DNA from 2 places in the Paenibacillus sp. FSL H8-0332 genome. Region 1 is predicted to be linked to the other one. Evidence: riboswitches for the same ligand, from Rfam matches in the RefSeq annotation. Region 1 holds a riboswitch; the other holds the start of a gene.
The links. Region 1 has a riboswitch for cyclic di-AMP ahead of NST43_RS31530 (3D domain-containing protein). Riboswitches for the same ligand answer to the same signal wherever they lie in the genome.
Positions count from the first base shown of each region.

Region 1 (7,850 bases):
CTCTTCTATGAATCGCCGCACCGCGTTGCCAAGACACTTGTTCATTTGCAGGAGGCCTTCGGCAACCGCCGGATTACACTGGCCCGTGAGCTGACCAAGCGCTATGAGGAGTTCCTGCGCGGAAGCATCGAGGAGTGCATAGCCTGGCTGGAGGAGCATCCTCCGCTTGGTGAATACGTAATCGTGCTTGAGGGAGAGAGTAAAGAGGAGGCGGAGCTGGCTGAATCTTCCTGGTGGCGCCAGCTTAGTACCGGTGAGCATGTGGCTCATTATGAAACTTCAGGCTTAACGCGTAAGGATGCTATGAAAAAGGCAGCGTCCGACCGCGGCTTGTCCAAGCGCGATATTTATAACGAACTCCTGGAGCGGAGGTAGAACACTGCTGTGCTGAAGTTGTTCGAATTCCAGTAAAAACCTAAAAATGGGTATAATCATCTGAACACCCAATGAAATAAATGTATTTCATACACTTATATGGATTGTATTATTCCTTTTATTAGTTATAGTTGTAGTTTATACATTTATATGTATAGGAAACGTACCATCTAGAGGATTTATATGGATATAAGTGTACAAAGTACACTTATATTGATCAGATGGATGAATTGGAAATAAATAGCTGCACGGAATACAGTTATCCAGTTAACCCATGCTGATTTTTCATTATCCATTAACTCTAGTTCACTAAAGTAACCGATCCCAATCATGTTCAAATTGACTAGCCGCTCCACAGTAAAGCAATTCCCGCAGGGAGAGCGATCTACGCTCATTCGTGGCACAAAACCACCCGGCTCAGCCGCCATAGGCAGCCTGCCTATGGCGAACCCCTTCGCTTGACAAGGCCCTGAGGAATCACCGCAGGGAGGCCGAGAAGGGCCGGTTCACCGCCGAACCTTGCTTCCTTCCGCGCCAGCTGCAGAGATTCACCAAGCTTCCGGGTGTCCAGAGGGCCGGGGCCCTTGGGGCCCTCCCTTTAGGGAGGGTTTGGGAGGGTAAGAGATAGATATAAAGTTTTTGAACTTCAAGCTTGAACTTCTGATTTGAACTTCTAGTAAGTAAAAGAAAAAGGGCATCCGGGGAAAGTCCCCGAAAATAGTACAAAAAAATACCTCCCGCGCGAACGGGAGGCCAAGGAGATATAAAAAGGTTAGAATTAACAATTGGATTAGTCCTATTATACCCTATTTATTTTAGTTTGTCACAGGGGTAGGGATAGCCGAAATGCATTCATGACAAACAATTTTACCCTTGAAGTAAGTTACATTCTCAGCATTACCGCAGAAAATACAAGCAGGTTCGTATTTCTTAAGCATGATCCGCTCACCGTCCACGTAAATTTCGAGCGCATCTTTTTCTCCAATGCCTAGCGTGCGACGCAATTCAATTGGAATAACGACCCGTCCAAGCTCATCTACCTTACGTACAATTCCTGTTGATTTCATCATTACAATCGTTGCTCCTCTCAATGTTCAAAAGCGTCATTATTCGACATTCTTCACTGTTTTATGATATTTATAATACCAACCATTCCCAAAACAGTCAACCTTTTTTCAGGCTAATTTTAAGGATTTTTTTGAGAGTACATTTATACCGCGATTGATCAAGCAAATTACCTTCAAAAAGCTTATAAAGATTTTTGTCGATTTGGCAGTCGTTTAATCGCTAATATTCGACAAAGAGCGACAATATATTATATAAAACAAGAAAAGGAGATGATTTCATGAAGCAACCTTTGTCAGAAGAGAAGGTATTTAAGGACCCGGTTCACAACTACATCCATGTACAGGACACCATTATCTGGAGACTGATCAACACTATGGAGTTCCAGCGCCTGCGGCGTATCCGGCAGCTTGGCACCTCTTACTTAACCTTTCATGGAGCGGAACACAGCCGATTCTCTCATTCTCTAGGTGTATATGAGATTACGCGGAGGATTATCTCCCAATTTGAACGGAGTGGTTACAAGGACTGGATACCGGAGGAAAGACTGCTCACCTTATGTGCGGCGCTGCTGCATGATCTGGGGCATGGCCCATTTTCCCATTCTATAGAAGAAGCTTTCGAAATGGATCATGAAGACTGGACCTGCCGCATCATTCTGGAGGATACGGAGATCACGGCTATTCTGCGCGATGTGGCGGAAGATTTCCCTGGTAAAGTGGCTTCGGTCATCTCCAAAACCTATGAGCATGAAATTGTTGTCAATTTGGTGTCAGGACCGCTGGATGCGGACCGGATGGATTATCTGCTGCGGGATGCGTATTATACAGGGGTGAATTACGGAACCATAGACATCGACCGGATTCTGCGGATGCTTCGCCCTTATGACGGCCGGGTGGTGGTGAAGGAATCAGGGATGCATGCGATTGAGGATTATCTGATGTCACGGTACCAGATGTACTGGCAGGTCTATTTCCATCCGGTAACCCGCAGCTCTGAGATTATTCTGCGGCAGATTCTCCGCCGGGCCAAGGAGCTGGTGCAGCAGGAGTATGCCTTCAGATTCATGATCGAGCCCTTGAGTGATCTGTTCAGCGGAGAGGTGACGGTAGCTCAGTATCTGCTGCTCGATGAAGCCTTGATGCAGACTGCCTTCATGCAGTGGACGCTGGAGGAGGATGACATCCTGAGCGACTTGTGCAGCCGGTTTATCCATCGTAAACTGTATAAATATGTGGAGATGGAGCATCTGGATTCCGGCACCATTGACGAAATCCGCCGCAGCTTCGACGGTGCCGGACTGCGGCCCGATTATGACCTGGAAATTGATTTCCCCACCGATCTTCCTTATGATGTGTTCCGTCCGGGAGACGGGTTTGACAGCAAGCAGATTCTGCTTCTGGACAAGTATGACCAGCTGAGGGAAATCTCCGAGGTTTCGGATATTGTACGCTCTATCAGCGGCATTCACCGCGGCAGATACCATCTGTATTTTCCGCAGGACAGGCTGCAGAAAGCCCTTCCACAGCTGCCGCCGTCTATCGCAGAGATTTTTGCCAAATAATCAGATCAAGCCTGGAATTCTGGAATTATAGATAGAATCACAAGCCGAAAGGATGTAATGTAATGCAGCTATTCGACACACATACCCATCTGGATGCTCCACAATTCGACGAAGACCGCGAAGAGGTCATTGCCAGAGCGCTGGAATCTGGAGTCAGCAAAATGATCAACATCGGCTTTAACCGGGAAACGATACCGACCACCATGCAGCTTGCCGAGAAATATGATTATATTTATGCAGCCGTAGGCTGGCATCCCCAGGATGCGATCAGTATGAAGGACGGAGACCTGGAGTGGATCGCCTCCCTGTGTGCTCATCCCAAGGTGGTCGCCATCGGTGAGATCGGGCTTGATTATTACTGGGACACCTCCCCTAAGGAAGTGCAGCATGAAGTATTCCGCAAGCAGATCGGGCTTGCCCGTGAGCTGAAGATGCCAATTAGTATTCATAACCGTGATGCTCATGAAGATGTCATCCGTATTCTCCGTGAGGAAAAGGCGGGCGAGGTTGGCGGCGTTATGCATTCCTTCTCCGGCAGCTGGGAAAGTGCCAAGATGTGTCTTGATTTGGGCTTCCATCTTTCTTTTGGAGGACCGATTACGTTCAAGAATGCCAGGGTACCCAAAGAGGTGCTTGCCCAGACTCCGCTGGACCGGCTTCTCATCGAAACAGACTCCCCATATCTGACTCCGCACCCGTTCCGGGGCAAGCGAAATGAGACCGCTCATGTGAGGCTGGTAGCGGAGGCAGCTGCGGCAATAAAAGGGATTGAATTACAGGAATTGGCGGAAATTACGTATGCGAACGCACTGGAACGATTTGGTATACTCTGAAAATGAGAGTAAAAGTGATGAAAAATGAAGTATAGCGGATATATTAAACTTTTATGACCGAAAAACGGCCGATTATTACAATATTTTAATCATTTTTTTACGTAAACGTGGTTGAATCGTCCTTTACAACATGTATCAAAACAGGATATCATCTTTTCAGTGCAGTGAGCTGTTGTAACTGTGACAGTCACTTTTTCATGGATCGTCTCGCTGAGTCTCCGGATGGAGAACGGGGGAACCAATAATGCTCTGCCGCATGAACGTATGAGAGTACAACACAGAATTGCCGCAGACTTTATTTGATTTCTTTACGTGGTCTTTGGGGTGAATTTGAGGGCAACCGCCGTGAGCGGGTGACCTGAGATAGGGCGTCTCTCTTATGCCCGAACCCGACAGCTAACCCCGTAAGCGCAAGTAAGAGAGGAAACCTCGTGCATAAGCATTCCCGCGTTTTTGACACCGGAGAAGCCACGAAAGAGTCCTCCATGAACTCTTTTTAGGCTTTTTTTGTTTTGAATAACGCGGATGCTCCCGGCATACTGTTATATAACAGATATCCGGAGTAACTATGCCGAGCAGGCGATCCATGAGCAGGAAACGCTGAAGCAATGCGGGCGTATCCTGTTGCAATCTCAAACCTAGTTTCGTCAGAAGTGATACAGTCACCTTGATATAACTTAGACGACGGGGCTATGTAAGGAGGATGGAGAGAGTGGGCGTATTCCAACCAGAGGTATCCCATGATTCGCAATCATCCAGCAGGTCTATCGCATTACGGTTGAAGCAAGTAAATCCCCGCGTAGTTTTACTTGCCGGTGTGGTATCGATTGTTATCGCACTGTTAATTCTGCTGTACGTACACGGTCAGAGCAAAAAGGAAATTACTCTAGTAATAGACGGACAGGTACAGACACTGGAGACGCGGGAAACGCTGTTCAGTGATGTGCTGGCTAAGGAACAGATTTCGCTGCAGGCGCATGATGAATTATCTATTGGCCTTAGTGATGAAATAAAAGACGGCGACCGTATCGTGATTAACACTGCGCAAAAGTTCGCTCTTACCGTAGACGGGAAGACCGAGACGTTATTTACGACCGAGGATACCATCGGTCAGGCCATTGGCAAACTGGGCCTCAGCCTGGAAGGCTTAGACAAGATTTACCCTTCGCTAGAAACCGCAGTATCTGCAGACATGGAAATCAAAATTGTCCGGATTAACAAGCATGTGGTTCAACGGACAACCAATTTGCCTTTCCGGGTAATCAAGACAGCAGACCCCTCTTTGACCAAGGGAACCGTAAGAGTTGCACAGGCAGGTAAGCCGGGCGTTATGATCCAGCACATCGAGAAGATCTATCAAGATGGCGAGCTGGCCACCATGCGCATGATCGGCAAAGAAGTACAGACGGTTACCAAGGACAAAGTCATTGCCATTGGTACCAAGCCGCTTCCTAAGCCCGCTCCTGTTGTTGCCAAAGTTTCCAAACCTGTAACAACCTCCAAGTCATCTAAAGCCAGTGCAAAGGCCAGCAATGTTACCAGTAAAGCTGGTGTGGATTTTGAGTACAAAAGAATGATTAAGAACGTATCCATGACCGCGTATTCCTCGCAAGAACCGGGTATTGGAACACGTACCGCCTCCGGCACGCGCGTAACGGAAGGCCGCACTATAGCTGTAGATCCAAGCATTATACCAATCGGCTGGTGGGTGTACATTGAAGGATTAGGGTTTCGCCGAGCAGAGGATACCGGCGGTGCCATCAAAGGCAACAAGGTGGATGTCTATTACGATTCACTGAGCCATGCCCGTAATTTCGGACGTAAGTCGCGGACACTTTATGTGATCGGACCTGTGAAGCCGGAGCTGAACTAAACGTAAAGTCTTTTGCAAATTAACGGTTAATACGATATAGTGAGGGAAGCACTTACGAAATTTTAGAGAGCTGCCGCTCATCACTTATACATTCTTTAGCCAAAAAGAAGGGGAGCGAATCCTCTTCTTTTTGCGTTCTGGAGTAAGGAGTAACATTATTTATGATTAAAGAGCTGATTGTGGTTGAAGGGAAAAGCGATACCGTTGCCGTTAAGCGGGCGGTAGAGGCAGATACGATCGAAACCGGGGGCTCGGCAGTGGACCGCAAGGTCATTGCCAAGATCCAGCTTGCCATGCAGCGCCGGGGCGTAATCATTCTTACGGACCCGGATCATGCCGGAGAGCGGATCCGCAAAATTGTCGCGGCCAAGGTACCGGGGTGCAAGCATGCCTTCATCCCGGAGAAGGATGCAACCCGCAAAGGGGATATCGGGATAGAGAACGCTTCGCCTGAGGCCATCCGCCATGCGCTGGAGCATGTGCATACCTCCTTCGAGGGGGCGCCGGTCATCATCGGGCTGGATGAGCTCATGGCCGGAGGGCTAATGGTGCATCCCCGCGCCGCAGAGCGCAGAATGCAGCTGGGCAATCTGCTCGGTATCGGTTATTGCAATGGCAAGCAGCTGTACAAACGTCTGGCGATGTTCGGCATTACCCGCGAGGAGTTCGCGCAGGCCCTCGCCCAAATTGATCAGGGAGGCATTACTTCATGAGTGGTACCGAGAACATCTCGTCCCCAACAAGAACCAAAGCGATAATTCAGCGTTACAAATTTTCCTTCAAAAAAAGCCTGGGCCAGAACTTTCTGATCGATCAGAATATTCTGGACAAAATAGTGGATGCCGCCGGTCTGGACAGCACAGCCGGTGCGCTTGAGATTGGACCGGGGATCGGAGCCCTGACGGAAAGATTGGCGATGACGGCCGGGGCCGTCACTGCGGTGGAGATTGACCGCAGGCTGATTCCTATCCTCAGGGACGTCCTGTCGCCCTATCCCCATGTGAAGATCCGCAATGACGATGTGCTGAAGGTGAATTTGCAGGAGCTGTTCGCTGAGGATTTCGCCGGCAGGGACCGGGTTAGTGTCGTAGCTAACCTGCCGTATTATGTGACCACACCTATACTCATGAAGCTGCTGGAAGAGAAGCTGCCGCTGGATAATATCGTGGTGATGATTCAGAAGGAGGTTGCTGAGCGTATGGCAGCGTCTCCGGGCGGCAAGGAGTACGGCAGTCTGAGTATTGCCGTTCAGTATTACAGCGAGCCTGAGCTGGTCTGTATGGTGCCGCGTACCGTGTTCATCCCGCAGCCGAATGTGGAATCGGCTGTGATCCGGCTGAAGGTCAGAGAGCGTCCTCCGGTGGAGGTAGCGGACGAGAAGCATTTCTTTGGTGTGGTTCAGGCGTCCTTTACCCAGCGGCGCAAGACGATTGCCAATAATCTTAAAGCCCGCTTCTTCCCGGAAGAAGGGCGTGAGCGCCTGGAGGCGCTGCTCTCTGAGGCCGGTATTGAACCCTCACGGCGCGGCGAGACGCTTAGCATTGAAGAATATGCACGGCTCAGTGCGGTTCTTCTGGCCGCAGGCATCGCATAGAATACAGAAAACCCTCCCGGGGGATGAACCAACCGGGGCCTTTGCCCATAACATGGGGTAGAGGTGGTGTTGTGATGAATCTAGGAGACTTGGTCATTCGTAAATCCTATGGCGGCGATGTGACCTTCCGGGTAGACAATATATTGCAGAATAGAGCAGTCATTAAAGGCACGGAGTTCCGTTTGCTGGCGGATTCCCCGCTGGAGGATCTGGTTCAGGTGCCTCCTACACGGGTTACCGAGCGGGGACAGCGTGCGCAGATCAAGGCAACAGAATCCTTAACCTGGCTGCGTAAAGACCGGCAGGTGCAGAGCCAGCGAAGCGGAGAGAGCGTATCGGGGACCACGGGGACCTGGGGTCAATCTCCGAAGGAAGCGGCTTATTTTGAAGTGCCGGGCAAGGTCCTGCATTTGGATGGGGACGCGCTCTATCTGAAGAAGAGCCTGAGCCTCTACGAGCAGCTGCGCATACCGGCAGAGGGACATCATGTCCATGAATCCAAAATGGCGGAAACGCTGTTCCGGCTGCTGCCCCGTGTGCGTCCCG
Region 1 covers NZ_CP150145.1:7,201,500-7,209,349, forward strand. The annotation lists gene rsmI (16S rRNA (cytidine(1402)-2'-O)-methyltransferase) at 1-375, shown strand, start outside; gene NST43_RS31515 (AbrB/MazE/SpoVT family DNA-binding domain-containing protein) at 1,191-1,445, opposite strand; gene NST43_RS31520 (HD domain-containing protein) at 1,721-3,004, shown strand; gene NST43_RS31525 (TatD family hydrolase) at 3,067-3,837, shown strand; cyclic di-AMP (ydaO/yuaA leader) riboswitch at 4,036-4,263, shown strand; gene NST43_RS31530 (3D domain-containing protein) at 4,550-5,710, shown strand; gene rnmV (ribonuclease M5) at 5,872-6,423, shown strand; gene rsmA (16S rRNA (adenine(1518)-N(6)/adenine(1519)-N(6))-dimethyltransferase RsmA) at 6,420-7,304, shown strand; gene yabG (sporulation peptidase YabG) at 7,379-7,850, shown strand, end outside.

Region 2 (7,850 bases), 2.6 Mb from region 1:
AACAGAATCAAATCTGCACCGCTTTCCGTTTCAAAATGCCACTCTGCCGCTGCCAGCTTCTCCGGCTGATGCTCAGCCAAAAATTTTGCAGACGCATCTCCAGCCAGTGAGTTCAGCAGTCCAAACACCATCACCACGGCCATCATCAGCTTCAGCGCTTTTTTATGGTATTCCGAGGCGCCCTTTTTGAGGAGTGCAAACGCGGCAATGCCTGCCAGCATTGCGGCTCCGGTCAGATAGGCTGAGCTTAAGACATGGAACACCTTGGAGAACGTCGCTGTATTCAGCATCGCCTCCACCGGATTGACAGCTATGAATTGCCCACCCGCCATGGCAAAGCCCTCGGGCTGATTCATGAACCCGTTTACCGTCGTGATAAAAACAGCAGACATCCCGGCACCGGCAACAATCGGGATCGTAAGAAGCCAGTGGATATACGGCTTTTTGAACCGGTCCCAGGTATAGAGGTAAATGCCCAGGAAGATCGCCTCAAAAAAGAACGCAAACACTTCCATAAATAACGGGAGCGCAATCACGTTGCCGGCCAGCTTCATGAAATTCGGCCAGACTAAGGCCAGCTGCAGCGAAATCGCTGTACCTGTCACCACGCCCACGGCCACAGAAATGACAAACCCGCGTGCCCATCTCTTGGCCATCAGCGTGTAGTGAGGGTCTTTTTTGCGTATGCCCATGAATTCAGCAATGGCGATCATCAGCGGAACCCCAACGCCAATTGTTGCGAAAATAACGTGGAACCCCAGTGTCAAGCCTGTCACCAGTCTGCTCCACAGCACGGTATCGATGCCCATTATGTTAGTGCCTCCTTATAAAAGCTGATAGTTATTTTAAATTATTATATCTTTAATTTTAAGCGAATCGGTTCCGGTCACCTTTTCGCCTTTAAACGTTCATGAAAGCATCAACTCTTTCTTACATCTTGGTGAATACAGCCGAAACTACTCTATCGGGCTATTGTTTGATAGGGAATAACATGGTACAGGACTGTTCATTAATAAAAATAGCGGCAGTCTAAGACTCAGTAAATAAAGTCTTGGACTGCCGCTGATGGTTAAATTATCACAAAAAAAGTTACCGATTTTAATACAAGTCTTTCGAAATTTTTTGTGCCATATACTCAATTCTTCACCGGCTATACCCCAATTCTTACTAAAATCATTAGAACTAGCGCAGCTCAATAAACTTTACCCGATCAGCAGCTTATCTTCCGGATACCGATATTTTTGCTTCACATTTTTTTGTGCCAGTGCTAAAGCTAAAGTCAAGGGCCCTAGTCTCCCGATGTACATTGTAATTATGATGATGCATTTTCCCAGTGGCGAAAGCTCTGGCGTTAGATTCATAGACATTCCTACAGTTCCAAATGCAGAGGTTGCTTCAAAGAGAAGCGCCAGGAAGTCTTTAGGATGAGCATATTCTGTAATGGATAGAAGAAAGGTGGCTGTAAGAACTACACCCAGGGATATGGTCATTACTGCCAGTGCCCTGAATATGATATCCTGAGAGATGCGTTTTTTAAGCAGTTGCACATCTGTCTTCCCCTTAATCGTTGAGACGATACTTAACATGAGTACAGCAAAAGTGGTCGTTTTTATACCTCCTCCAGTCGATCCGGACGAAGCTCCTACAAACATCAGGAAAATCATGAAAAATTGTGAAGCCGGGAGCATTGCTCCAATATCGATGGAATTAAAGCCGGCTGTACGGGTAACAACACCCTGAAAATATGCCGCCCAAGTTCTTTCACTCCATGAGAGAGTACTGAATGTTTTCGTGTTAAAGAGTTCAATCGCAAAAATCACCAAAAACCCTGCCATACAAAGGAGCCCAGAGGTAATTAAAACTATTTTTGTATGAAAGGAAAGATCTCTCCATCTTCTTTTCCGGTACAGATCCAGAATCACCGTGAATCCAATCCCGCCGATGATAAACAAAAAAGAGATAACAATATTAACTAACGGGTCACCCACATAGCGGCTCAGACTGTCTGGCCATAATCCAAATCCGGCGTTATTGAAGGCAGACACTGAATGGAATATTCCATAATAAATGGACCTTGTTGTTCCTAGTTCATTTGCCCATCGAAGGGCCAACACTATAGCTCCAGTTGTCTCCACGATAAATGAAATGAGAAAGATATTGAGTGATAACCGCACGACTCCTTGTGTTGTTACAGAATTAGATGATTGCTGGATAAGCAGACGTTCTTTTAGTCCAATCTTTTTCCCCATGATCACGGCAATCAAAACACTGAATGTCATAAATCCCAATCCGCCAATTTGAATCAGAAGTAAGATGATCATCTGTCCAAAATGAGAAAAGTCGGTACCGGTATCAAGTACAACAAGTCCCGTTACGCATACGGCTGAAGTCGAAGTAAACAGTGCTGCCAGCCACCCTATACTAAGTCCGCTGGACGAAGATATCGGCAAGGCCAGCAGCACTGTACCTAGCAAAATAGGGACGGCAAAACCGAGCAAAATGATTCTGGATGAGGTCAATTTGAGATTTGTGATGAAGGATGAGATTTTGTTAAAGAACATATCATTGGCTCCCATTGTAATTCAAGTTAGTCGCTGGCTGCCGCCTGCTGAAAACTATGCTGTTCCCTAAGATAATCCAGTAATATACGGTTGAAGAGCTGGGGTTGACACAGATGAGTCGGATACATCGCATCCTCAAGGATCGCCAGACGGGCAGACGGATACTTGCCGGCTGTTCTTTCCACCTGCTCCAGCGCCCATTCATTCTGATTCCCGGATACAACAAGAACAGGAATCTGCAGCCGTAATGCGAACCCGTAGCTGTCCGTTTGTCTAAGTGCCAGCCGCTGCTTAATTAATTCCGTTGTCCGTTCATGCACAAGCTCTTTCCTGAGAATATGATAAGCCGAGAGCCATTTATTGTAGGTGATGCGCAAGGAACGGATGAACATTTCGGCAGGAAGATAATGGGCCGCCCATGCGCAGACCTCAAAGATTCCTTTCATTTTACTGCCTCTCGCCGTGTAATCCTCCTGAAAATAACTGTCCACCAATACCATATTTATTATCCGTTCAGGGTACAGATAGGCGAATTTCTGGGCGAGCACAGCACCACTGGAACAAGCTACGATAACAGCCTTCTCTACAGATAAAGCGTCCAATAACAGCTTCAAATCTTCACATTGTGTGTCTACGATCCGGCTGATTTCCACATCCATTTTACCCGATTGCCCGTTCCCTCTCAAATCGAATACGATCACTTTGGCACGCTTGCTGAAATATTCCGCTTGCGGCTCAAACAGATGATGAGAGGTCGAATAATCATGAATAAAAACAATGGGCAGACCGCTGCCCGACATCTCATAATACAGCGATGTTCCATTCAATTCAATATACGGCATATATAGTGCATCCTCTCATGAACGCTTGCGGGGTTAGCTGCCGGATTCGGGCCTGAAAGTAGCCCTACTCGTTTTTTCCGAGATTCACCCCATGTAACCTGGTTCCCCCGCTTCCTATAAGGAATTCAGCGATTAACTGTTATTTCTCAGACGTTTCCTTACTTTCTTCCTTCAGTGACTTCAGGTCATCCTGAACGCTTCCCTTCCATAGGGGCACTCCGGAACGGTAGGCAGCCCGGCCATTTAAATGACCTGCTACCGGTGAAGTGATGAATACAAATACAATCGCCAGCAGAAGCTTGACGTTAACCGTTCCGTCTTTGAACCAAAAGTACAGGAAGCCTCCTGTCAGCAAACACAATACCCCGAAGGTTGCACTTTTGGTAGCAGCATGTGAACGCAGATACACATCGGGCAGCCGTACTAAGCCGAAGGCACTTAAGCCGCAGAAGACTGCGCCCATTACCACAAGAATAGAGCTAATCAGTTCACCTGTCATTAGGGTTCCCTCCATCCTCTATAACGGCTCCCCGTTCAATATATCTGGCCAGTGCCGTAGTACCAATAAACGTCAGAATCCCGATAACCAGGATGACTTCTATAAAATCCTGGGTATCCAGCAGCATACTAAAGACGGTTATCATAGCAAGTACATGAATGCCTATCGTATCGAGTGCGGCAACCCTGTCGGAGCGGGTTGGCCCTTTCAGGAGACGGAACAGGCAGGCCAGCATCGCCAGAGCCAGAATGATCATGGCCACGGTTAGCATAACTGGGATCATTAACGGGTCACCTCCCTAATCGCTCGTTCGAAAGTGCCTCTAATCTGCGTGACCAGCAGCTCTGCATCTTTAATATCAATTGCATGAATGTACAGCGTCTTGCCATCCTTGGAAACATCCAGGGTCAGGGTTCCCGGTGTCAGACAAATCAGGCACGAGAGCAGTGTAACTTCCCAGGGCGTGGTCAAAGCAGTCTCATAAGCAAAGATACCGGGACGTATAGCCAGTTTTGGACGGATAATATGACCTATGACCACGAAATTCGAAACCGTAAGTTCACGGGCAAAGATCAGCAGGAGCTTAAGTACAGCCCATATACGTATGAGATAGAATGGCCGGGACTGGGACCTGGATTTCCTAAATAACAGTAAAAGCCCGATGCCCAGCAGATAACCTACAACGAAGGTTGAACCGGAGTTATTATTATTTATCGCCATCCACAGAAAGGCAATCAACAGATTAAACAGGAATTGTAAGGCCATCTCCTCTACTCCTTCATTATGGCTTCTATATATAGCGCAGGTGAAGCCAGAACGTCACCTGCCTGCGATACATAAGTATACACAACCTCCGCCCCGATCCCCATTGCAATCACAAGCAGCAGCAAGCCGGCAGCCACAGCCGAAGCAGCCTTCAAGCTCACCTTAGGCTGCTCTTCCTTGGGTTCATTTCCCCAGAATGCCAGCCGGAACACCTTCATCAGGGAGAACAGCACCATAAAGCTTGACCCCAGACCAATTAGAGACAACGTAAGCATCCCCTCTGACAACGCTCCGCGGAGGATCATAATTTTGCCGGCAAAACCGCTAAGCGGCGGAATCCCCACCAGGGCGAGTGCCAGAATAAAAAACATCCAGCCGAGAAACGGATACTTTCTGATCATCCCGCCCATACTGCCTAGCCGGTCCGTTCCGGCTGCGGATATAATCATCCCGCCCAGAATAAACATAAGTCCCTTGGCCAGCATATCGTGCAACAGATAGAAGACTGCCCCATTCATTGAATCTGCAGTCCCTGCAGCGATTCCAAAGGCTACAAATCCAACGCTGATAATGATGTTATAATTCAGAATCCGCGGGATATCCTTATAAGCCACTGCCCCCAGGCTACCCAGGATCATGGTAGCAGCAGCCATCCAGGCGATCCAGTCATGGGTGAAGCCGGGATCGTTCACGAACAGCAACGTGAAGGTGCGGATGATTGCATAGAGTCCTACTTTGGTCAGCAGGGCACCGAACAACGCTCTGACAGCCGCCGGAGGTGCACTGTAGGACCCTGGAAGCCAGAAGAACAGGAACAGCCCGGCCTTCAGGGAGAATACAATCAAGAACAAAATAGCAATCACATTAAGCACGCCGCCTTGTCCCGCTTCAGCGATACGCTGGGACAGATGCGCCATGTTGAGTGTTCCTACCGCTGCATAGAGATAAGCTACCGCAGCTACGAACAGTGTTGAGGATACAATATTGATGAGCAGGTATTTCGACGTTTCTCTTAGCTGAAGCTTGGTCCCTCCGAGTGAGATGAGCGCATAAGAAGAAATCAGCATGACCTCAAAAAAGACAAACAGGTTGAATATATCCCCGGTAAGAAACGAACCGTATACCCCGACAAGCAAAAACTGAAAGAACGTATAATAATAGAACCGCTCCCGCTGCTCTCCAATACTGCTGAAGGAGTAGCACAGAATCGCAAAACTGACGATCGAAGCCATCATTACCAGCAATACAGCAAACATATCCCCCACAAATACAATGCCATACGGAGGGAGCCAGCCCCCCATCTGCAGGGTCTGTATGCCCTCTGAATGGACACGTGTAACCAGCAGCACCGCAATCAGAATATTCAATAGACCGCTGAGCGCACTAATCACGCGCTGAAGCCGGATCTTCTCTTTGAGAAAAATCAGGATGACAGCCGTAGCCAGCGGAATGAGAATCGGGAGCACCAATAGATTGCTCATTCGTTGTCCTCCTTAATGCTGTCCATTTCATCAGTACCCCGCGTCTGATAAGACCGGTATGCGAGTACGAAAAAGAAGGCTGTGACCCCAAAGCTGATGACGATGGAGGTTAGAATCAGCGCCTGCGGCAGCGGATCAACATAGGTATCCGCCTTGCCTAGTACAGGGGCTGCACCCTTTTTGAGCCCGGCCATCGTGAGCAGCAGCAGATGGACTCCATGCGTCAGCAAGGAGGTTCCCAGCACAATGCGCAGCAGGCTTTTGGAGAGAATCAGGTAAACACCGATCATGAAGAGAATTCCGACCGCTACCGCCATTACGAGTTCCATTTCTTCTCCCCTCCGATCGATAAAATGATGGTCATCGTCACACCGACTACGGCCAGGAATACGCCAAGGTCAAACAGGACGGCAGTCGCCAGCTCCGTATCCCCAAGTACAGGCAGATGGAAGTGGCCGAACGTATGACTTAGAAAAGGAGCATCAAACAGGAATGAACCTGACGCTGTCAGAATAGCCAGCATGAGCCCGGAAGCAGTAAGCAGCCGGTAATTCACAGGGAGCACCTTACGTACCTGATCCATGCCAAATGCAATTGCAATGAGCATAAGCGCAGCAGAAGCCATCAAAGCCCCGATAAAGCCTCCCCCGGGATGATTATGTCCGGCAAAGAACAGATACAGGGAGAATATCAGAATGACAAGGACAATCCCCTTGGAGACCGTCTGTAGAATCACATCATTGCTGCGTAGCGGCAATAGTTCTTTCTTGGCAGGCTCCAGCGGCGGCAATTCCGTCTCCATTCTCAGATGTATCAGACCATAAATGGCCAGTGAGGCGATGCCAAGCACCATGATTTCAAACAAAGTATCAAACCCGCGGAAATCTACCAGGATGACGTTGACAACATTCTTGCCGCCAGCCTGGTTGTAGCTTTCCTTCAAGAAAAACTCGGAGATAGGTTCAAACGGACTGGTACCCATCGCCGCCAGAGCAATCAACGTCATCGTGATCCCGGCTCCAGCCGCTATCACCAGATTGGGCAGCTTAAAACGCAGCGGCTCCTTCTGCTTCTTCAGCTTCGGTAAATACCGGAAACAAAGAAGGAACAGAATGACCGATACGGTCTCTATAATCATCTGTGTGAGTGCAAGATCCGGTGCTCGGAAAAGAACGAAGAGCAGCGTCACCATGTACCCCACACCACCGGTGAACAGAATCGCGCTCACACGTGACTTGGCAAATGGAACTGCAAAGGCAGCCAGTAGCATTGCTGCTACAACCGCTAGTTCATAAAAAGACAATGAGGCATATTGATCCATACCAAAGCTAATGCCTGGCTGCCGGAGCAGAACTGTGAGCAAGGAAATGATGAAAAAGCTAAAAATATAGATCAGGTAATGGCGACCCGAGCCAGTCATATAGGCATCGGTTAAGCGTCTTGAACCCTGCTCGAGCAGTCTTAACGAGAAGTCATACATACGGCTCAGTGCATTGGTGCCGCCGGCTTCACGGTCTAGTACACGTAACCGGGTATAGATTCTAAACAACAGCGTACCTGCTGCTATAACGCCGAGGGTCATGAAGATTTCCGGTGTCCAGCCATGCCAGAAATGAATAGAAACCTCAAAGACTTCTTCTGGCGCCAGCAGCCCCGTATGAATGGAAGACATGGCCGGTTCAATCAGCGTAGCAGAGACCAG
Region 2 covers NZ_CP150145.1:2,290,580-2,298,429, reverse strand. The annotation lists gene NST43_RS09920 (cytochrome ubiquinol oxidase subunit I) at 1-809, opposite strand, end outside; gene NST43_RS09915 (TrkH family potassium uptake protein) at 1,203-2,561, opposite strand; gene NST43_RS09910 (alpha/beta hydrolase) at 2,588-3,403, opposite strand; cyclic di-AMP (ydaO/yuaA leader) riboswitch at 3,411-3,544, opposite strand; gene mnhG (monovalent cation/H(+) antiporter subunit G) at 3,543-3,902, opposite strand; gene NST43_RS09900 (Na(+)/H(+) antiporter subunit F1) at 3,892-4,185, opposite strand; gene NST43_RS09895 (Na+/H+ antiporter subunit E) at 4,185-4,667, opposite strand; gene NST43_RS09890 (Na+/H+ antiporter subunit D) at 4,673-6,148, opposite strand; gene NST43_RS09885 (Na(+)/H(+) antiporter subunit C) at 6,145-6,477, opposite strand; gene NST43_RS09880 (Na+/H+ antiporter subunit A) at 6,465-7,850, opposite strand, start outside.
Region 2: another riboswitch for cyclic di-AMP. It lies ahead of NST43_RS09910 (alpha/beta hydrolase); the one in region 1 lies ahead of NST43_RS31530 (3D domain-containing protein).